Regions from separate parts of the Tepidamorphus sp. 3E244 genome, predicted to be linked through region 3. Evidence: predicted binding sites of a transcription regulator. Region 3 holds the regulator's gene; each other region holds the start of a gene.
What was found. Region 3 encodes PhoB, which activates phosphate uptake and scavenging genes when phosphate is short. Its sites were predicted from a motif close to TGTCATNNANCTGTCAT; they were not measured.
Positions count from the first base shown of each region.

Region 1: the regulator PhoB is predicted to act here: its motif matches at 916-932, upstream of ACKTEK_RS05460 (RNA degradosome polyphosphate kinase).
Region 2: the regulator PhoB is predicted to act here: its motif matches at 934-950, upstream of ACKTEK_RS09880 (UDP-2,3-diacylglucosamine diphosphatase).

Region 1 covers NZ_JBJXCY010000001.1:1,140,797-1,143,058, forward strand. The annotation lists gene ACKTEK_RS05450 (AI-2E family transporter) at 1-197, shown strand, start outside; gene ACKTEK_RS05455 (chromosomal replication initiator DnaA) at 201-893, shown strand; gene ACKTEK_RS05460 (RNA degradosome polyphosphate kinase) at 1,052-2,262, shown strand, end outside.
Region 2 covers NZ_JBJXCY010000002.1:222,722-224,983, reverse strand. The annotation lists gene ACKTEK_RS09890 (ABC transporter substrate-binding protein) at 1-95, shown strand, start outside; gene ACKTEK_RS09885 (SDR family oxidoreductase) at 100-879, opposite strand; gene ACKTEK_RS09880 (UDP-2,3-diacylglucosamine diphosphatase) at 1,044-1,850, shown strand; gene ACKTEK_RS09875 (glycosyltransferase family 4 protein) at 1,850-2,262, shown strand, end outside.
Region 3 covers NZ_JBJXCY010000001.1:171,398-173,659, forward strand. The annotation lists gene phoU (phosphate signaling complex protein PhoU) at 1-574, shown strand, start outside; gene phoB (phosphate regulon transcriptional regulator PhoB) at 607-1,305, shown strand; gene ACKTEK_RS00785 (GcrA family cell cycle regulator) at 1,368-1,859, opposite strand.

The DNA.
Region 1 (2,262 bases), 970 kb from region 3:
ATGTCGGTCTGCACCCGGTCTGGCTGATGTTCGCGCTGTTCGCCTTCGGCTATCTGTTCGGCTTCGTCGGCATGTTGCTGGCCGTGCCGATGGCCGCAGCGCTCGGCGTGGTAGCCCGGTTCGCGGTGGAGAAATACCGCGAGAGCACGCTCTATCGCGGCACCGACGACAAGGCCCCGGACAACCTGAACGGCTGATCCATGGCAGGCGAACCCGACCGGCAACTGGCTCTCGAGCTTCCGTTCCGGCCCGCCATGGGCCGCGAGGATTTCATCGTCAGCGAAAGCAATGCCGCAGCCGTCGATGCGATCGACAAGCTGGAAACGGCCGATCCGCCTTTACTGGTGGTCGTCGGACCGGAAGGCAGCGGCAAGACGCATCTCGGCGCGATCTTCCAGGAGCAGGCGGGTGCGGTGCGCGCTGATGCGTCTGAACTATCCGAGGCCGTGATGGAGCAGATGCTCTCCGCCGGTGCCGGGTTGGTCGAGGGCATGCCGCCAGAAGCGGGAAAGCCCTTCGCGGAGGACACGTTCTTCCACCTCATCAACGCGGCCATCAACAAGCGGTTGGCCTTGCTCATCACCGCGCGCAATGACCCGCCCGCATGGTCGCTGAAGACTGACGACGTGCGCACACGGCTTCGGCTTGCCCGCGTCGTGACGCTCGCCATGCCCGACGATGCGCTGTTCTCAGCACTTTTGCTGAAGCTGATGGCCGACCGCCAGATCACGGTTGCGGCCAATGCACTGCGCTATGCGATCCCCCGGCTCGAACGCTCTCATGCCGCTGCCGAGGCCTTCGTGAAGGCCGTGGATACCGCCAGCATGGAGAAGCGCCGCACGGTGACGCTCGGTGTGGTGCGCGAGGTCATTGCCGGAATGAACGGCGACTGATTGCTGGCTTTGCCGGGCGCGAAGACACCAAACTGTCACCATCCCGGTCTAAGAGCTTGTATCGGAGCAGTGCGGATTTCATCGGCATGGCGGGAAGCCGCGCGAATTTTCGCAGAATTCTGCTAAGATGCCGCAGCGTTCACACCACACGGAAAAATATGGACAAGTCAGCCGCCGAACCCCAGCCAACGGAAGCAGCAATCGCCCAGCCCAATCCTGTGCGCCGCGCGGTATCCAAGGCCGCAGAACCGCAAAAGGACTGGTTCGACGATCCCAAGCGCTTCGTGAACCGGGAATTGTCATGGCTGGCGTTCAACCGCCGCGTTCTGGAGGAATCGGCCAACACCGATCATCCGCTGCTTGAGCGGCTCCGCTTCCTGTCGATCTCCGCCAACAACCTCAACGAGTTCTTCATGGTGCGCGTCGCCGGTCTCGTGGAGCAGGAGCGGGCCGGCATCAACACCCGCAGTCTCGACGGGCTGACGCCGAGCGAACAGCTGGACTCCGTCGGCCTTGCGGTGGATTCGCTCGTCGCCGGGCAGCAGGACCAGTGGAACGCCTTGCGCGGGCTTCTGGCGGAGGAGCGTATCGTCATCGTCGAGGGTGAAAACCTGAGCGATGCGGAGCGGACCTGGCTCGATAACTACTTTCTCGCGCACGTCTTCCCGGTGCTGACGCCGCTGGCGGTGGACCCGGCTCACCCATTCCCGTTCATTCCCAATCTGGGCTTCTCGCTGGTGCTGGAACTGGCCCGGAAGGGCGGCAGCATGACCGCGCTCATTCGCGTGCCGCTGCAGGTGCCGCGCTTCATCGCCCTGCCGCAGGCTGAGCCTGGCACCTATCGCTTCATCAGCCTGGAAAACACCATTGGGCTGCACATCGAGCGACTGTTCCCCGGCTATGACGTGCGCGGACGCGGCGCGTTCCGGATCATTCGCGACTCCGACATCGAGATCGAGGAAGAGGCCGAAGATCTCGTGCGCGAGTTCGAGACCATGCTCAAGCGCCGGCGCCGTGGCTCGGTGACGCGCCTGGAGATCGAGGCGTCGACGCCGGAAAACCTGCAGGCCACTGTCGCCGAGGCGCTGCATGTCAGCCGTGACGAGACTGTCACCATCGACGGGATGCTGTCGATGCACGAGCTTGATCAGCTCGTGGACGTGGATCGCCCGGACCTGAAATTCGTGCCCTACACGCCGCGCTTTCCCGAGCGCATCCGCGAGTTCGGCGGGGACTGCTTTGCCGCGATCAAGGCCAAGGACCTCATCATCCACCACCCGTATGAATCGTTCGACGTGGTGGTGCAGTACCTGAACCAGGCCGCCCGCGACCCGGACGTTCTGGCCATCAAGCAGACGCTCTACCGCAC
Region 2 (2,262 bases), on a different contig from region 3:
TGGTGCCGCAGGCGGAAACAGTCTGCCCCGGACCTTCGCTGGTTCGCGCACTGGAGCGGCTGCGCGAGGCGGCGGCGAGCGTCGCCCCGCGCTAGCGGCTCACCAGCAGCCGGGGAAGCGACCGCCGTCGATCAGCACGTTCTGGTTGGCGATGTAGCCGGCATGGGCCGAGCACAGGAACGCGCATGTCTTGCCGAATTCGTCGGGGTTGCCGAAGCGCTTGGCGGGGATTGCCTCGCGGCGCTGGGTCTCGACTTCCTGCACGCTCTGCCCGGTCTTCGCGACGGCGGCCTTCACCAGCCCCTGCAGCCGGTCTGTGGCGAACATGCCCGGCAACATGTTGTTGATGGTCACGTTGCGCGCCAGGTAGTTCGGCGTCACGCCGGCGAGGAACGCCGTCAGCCCGGCGCGCGCGCCCGACGACAGGTCGAGGCCGGGGATCGGCTGTTTCACCGAGCCGGAGGTGATGTTGACGATGCGCCCGAAGCCGCGCTCGGCCATGCCGTCGATCACGCGCTGGATCATCTCGATGGGCGTGACCATGTTCTGCACGCAGCCCTTGAGCATTTCTTCTCGTTCCAGTTCGCGGAAATCCTTGAAGGGCGGGCCGGCATTGTTGTTGACGAGGATATCCGTCTCGCCTGCGGCGGCGACCAGCGCGTCCTGCGTGTCGGACAGGCTGACGTCTCCGGCGACGGGGATGACCTCCGCAGATGTTGCCGTGGCGATCTCGTCAGCCGTGCGCTTCAGCCGTTCCTCGTCCAGCCCGTTGACCACGACGCGGCATCCGGCCTGTGCCAGTGCCTCGGCGCAGGCGCGCCCGAGGCCGCGGCTCGATGCGCAAACGATGGCATTCCTGCCGGCGATTCCAAGGTCCATGTCGCGTTCTCCTGCCTGTTGCCGTCTTTGCGGTGGCGACCGCAATGGGGCTACTGTCATAATAGTGAAACCGGAATCGGGCTAGGCCATTGCCAGCACTCGCGGGCTTGGGGACGTAAAGCGGGATGGGGTCCTGCTTCACGGAGCCCGTAGAAGAGAAGGGGATGTCCGTGATCAAGGCGGAACGAACTCGCAAATTCCGGACCCTGTTCGTTTCGGACCTCCACCTTGGCACGCGCGGTGCGCAGGCCGAGATGTTCCTGGAGTTCCTGAAGGAGCACGAGGCCGACACCATCTTCCTAGTTGGCGATATCGTCGACTGCTGGCGGCTGAAGCGCGGCTGGTACTGGCCGCAATCGCACAATGACGTGGTGCAGAAGCTGCTGCGCCAGTCCCGCAAGGGCGCGCGCATCGTCTACATTCCCGGCAACCACGACGAAGTGCTGCGCGATTACATCGGCACACATTTCGGCGGCATCGAGGTGGTGCGCCGCACGGTGCACGAGACGGCCAACGGTGAACGCTACCTGCTGATCCACGGAGACGAGTTCGACGTGGTCGTGCGCTACGCGAAGTGGTTGGCGCTGCTTGGCGACTGGGCCTACGTGGTGGCGCTTGCCTTCAACACGCAATTCAACGTGGCACGCCGAAAGTTCGGCTTTGGCTACTGGTCGCTGTCGGCATGGCTGAAGCTGAAGGTGAAGAACGCCGTCAACTTCATCGGCGAGTTCGAGGGCGCGGTCGTCGATGCCGCGCGCCGCGAGAAGGTCGATGGGGTGATCTGCGGCCACATCCACCACGCGGCAGACCGCATCATGGACGAGGTGCGCTACCTCAACTGCGGCGACTGGGTGGAAAGCTGCACCGCGCTGGTGGAACACCAGGACGGAACGCTGGAAGTAATTGACTGGGGCGCGCAGGTCCGCGCCGAGAAGCTTGTACCACTGAAACGCGACGAGGTTGCCGCCTGATGAAAGTCCTGCTCGCCACAGATGCCTGGTATCCGCAGGTGAACGGTGTGGTCCGCTGTCTCGACCGCGTGCGCTCCGACGCGCAGGCGCTTGGTGCGGATTTCAAGATCCTGTCGCATGAAGGCTTCCGCACGATGCCGCTGCCGACCTACTCGGAAATCCGGCTTGCGCTGGCACCGCCCGGCGCGATCGCACGCAAGATCGAGGCGTTCAATCCCGAGTATGTGCACATCGCCACCGAAGGCCCCATCGGCCATGCCGTGCGCAAGTGGTGCATCAACGCGGGCCAGCCCTTCACCACCAGCTACCACACGCGCTTCCCCGAATACCTGCGCGCGCGCGTGCCCGTGCCGGTGGACCTGACCTATCGCTATCTCGCGCGGTTCCACAACGCTGGCCGCGCGGTGATGGT
Region 3 (2,262 bases):
GCGAGACGAAGACGACAAGATCGACGATCTCGAACGTGAGGTCGAAGAGCGCGCCATCCAGATGATCGCGCGCCGCCAGCCGATGGCCAGCGACCTGCGCGAGATCGTCGCCGCGGTGAAGATCGCCGCCGACCTGGAGCGTATCGGCGACCTCGCCAAGAACATCGCCAAGCGTGTCATCGCGCTGCAGGACCAGAGTCAGCCCAAGCAGATCGTGCGCGGCCTCGACCACATTTCCGAGATCGCCCTTCACCAGCTGAAGGACGTGCTGGACGCCTATACCGGCCGTGACGCCGTCAAGGCGCTCGCCGTGTGGGAGCGCGACAGCGATCTCGACGCTGTCTACACCTCGATCTTCCGCGAACTGCTGACCTACATGATGGAGGATCCGCGCAACATCACGCTGTGCACCCATCTGCTGTTCGCAGCCAAGAACATCGAGCGCATCGGTGACCACGCGACCAACATCGCGGAAAACATCCACTACGTCGCAACCGGTGAGACCATCGCCATGGACCGTCCCAAGAGCGATGAATCCTCCATGACGACCGTTGAAGAAGGATCCGACGATTGAGCGCCCCGCTCCGCGTCGACGAACCCGCGCAGATGACCGCCACCATTCTCATAGTCGAAGACGAGGAAGCCCTGACCCTCATGCTTCGCTATAATCTGGAGGCCGAGGGTTTCCGGGTGGAATCCGTGGCGCGCGGCGACGAGGCGGAAACGCGCCTGAAGGAATGGACGCCGGACCTGCTGCTGCTGGACTGGATGCTGCCGGGGCTCTCCGGCATCGAGCTTTGCCGCAGACTGCGCGCGCGCACCGAGACGCAGCGCCTGCCGGTCATCATGCTGACCGCGCGCGGCGAGGAGAGCGAGCGTATTCGCGGGCTTTCCACAGGGGCCGACGACTATGTCGTGAAGCCGTTCTCGATCCCCGAGCTGATGGTGCGCATCAAGGCCATGCTGCGCCGGACACGGCCCGAGCTGATGTCCGACATCCTGTCTGCCGGTGACATCGTGCTCAACCGCGAGACGCACCGCGTCGAGCGGGCCGGGCGCGAGATCCACCTCGGGCCGACCGAGTTCCGCCTGCTGGAATTCCTGATGCGCGCGCCCGGTCGCGTCTTCTCGCGCGAGCAATTGCTCGATGGCGTGTGGGGTCGCGACGTCTATGTCGACGAGCGCACCGTCGATGTGCATGTCGGCCGCCTGCGCAAGGCGATCAACCGCGCCCGCGCCAAGGACCCGATCCGCACCGTGCGCGGGACAGGCTACGCCTTTGACGAACGGTTTGCGGCCGCCTGAGGGGCGGCCGCTGAAGTCGTTTTCGGATTTTCCATCACGCCCAACCGGGCGATGAACGCGGCCTAGCTGCGACGGCGGTCGCTGCTCGGCTGGAAGGCGACCTTCGCGTGATCGTCGCAATAGGGCCCGCCGGGGCCGGAATGACGCCCGCAGAAATAGAAGTCCTCGCGGGTTGGATCGCCCACCGGCCACTTGCAGCGATGCTCGTTCAGATCGAGGATCGTGGCACGCTCGGCCTCGGGAATGACGATCTCTTCCAGGACAGGACGCGGCGTCACCACCGGCTGCGGAGCGGCCTCGGGCTCCATGCGCAGTGCGGCGTTGCCGGAAAATTGCGGGACACGCGCCGTCGGCTTCGCCGGGCGCGGCTTGGCGCGCGGGCGCTGTGTTGTGGTGCGGGTGCTCTTGGCGCGCCCGGCCAGGCCAAGGCGATGCACCTTGCCGATCACCGCGTTGCGCGTGACGCCGCCCAGTTCCGCCGCGATCTGGCTTGCGCTCAGCCCGTCGGCCCACAGTTTCTTGAGCAACTCGACCCGTTCGTCAGTCCAACTCATGGAAAAATGCTCCTCGCCGCTTTCTGGCGGTGGCAGCTGACCCCTGGATAGAATCCGTCCCCGTCCGCGATCCGTACACGATCACGCCAGAACGAAAGCTTGAGGCTGAAACTGTCCGCCGCACAATATGTAGTGTGCTTTATTCAAAACTTAACGCATCGCCGGACTCCGCTGCAAGAGTCCGAAATGCAACACATGCTCTTATCCCCAGAACTTGGCCGGAACATGGAATCGACGGTGGAGAACCTGCTTTATCCGCTTCGTGCGGTCTGATTGACTTGACGTGCTCAACAAATAAAATGTGGGGCAATGCTGCGCCGCCCGCCGGGGCGGCGTCTTTCGTTTCAGGGCCTTTTCGGCCCGGAACTGGACGGTCCGCACGCCGCGCCCATCCCGTTGAAAC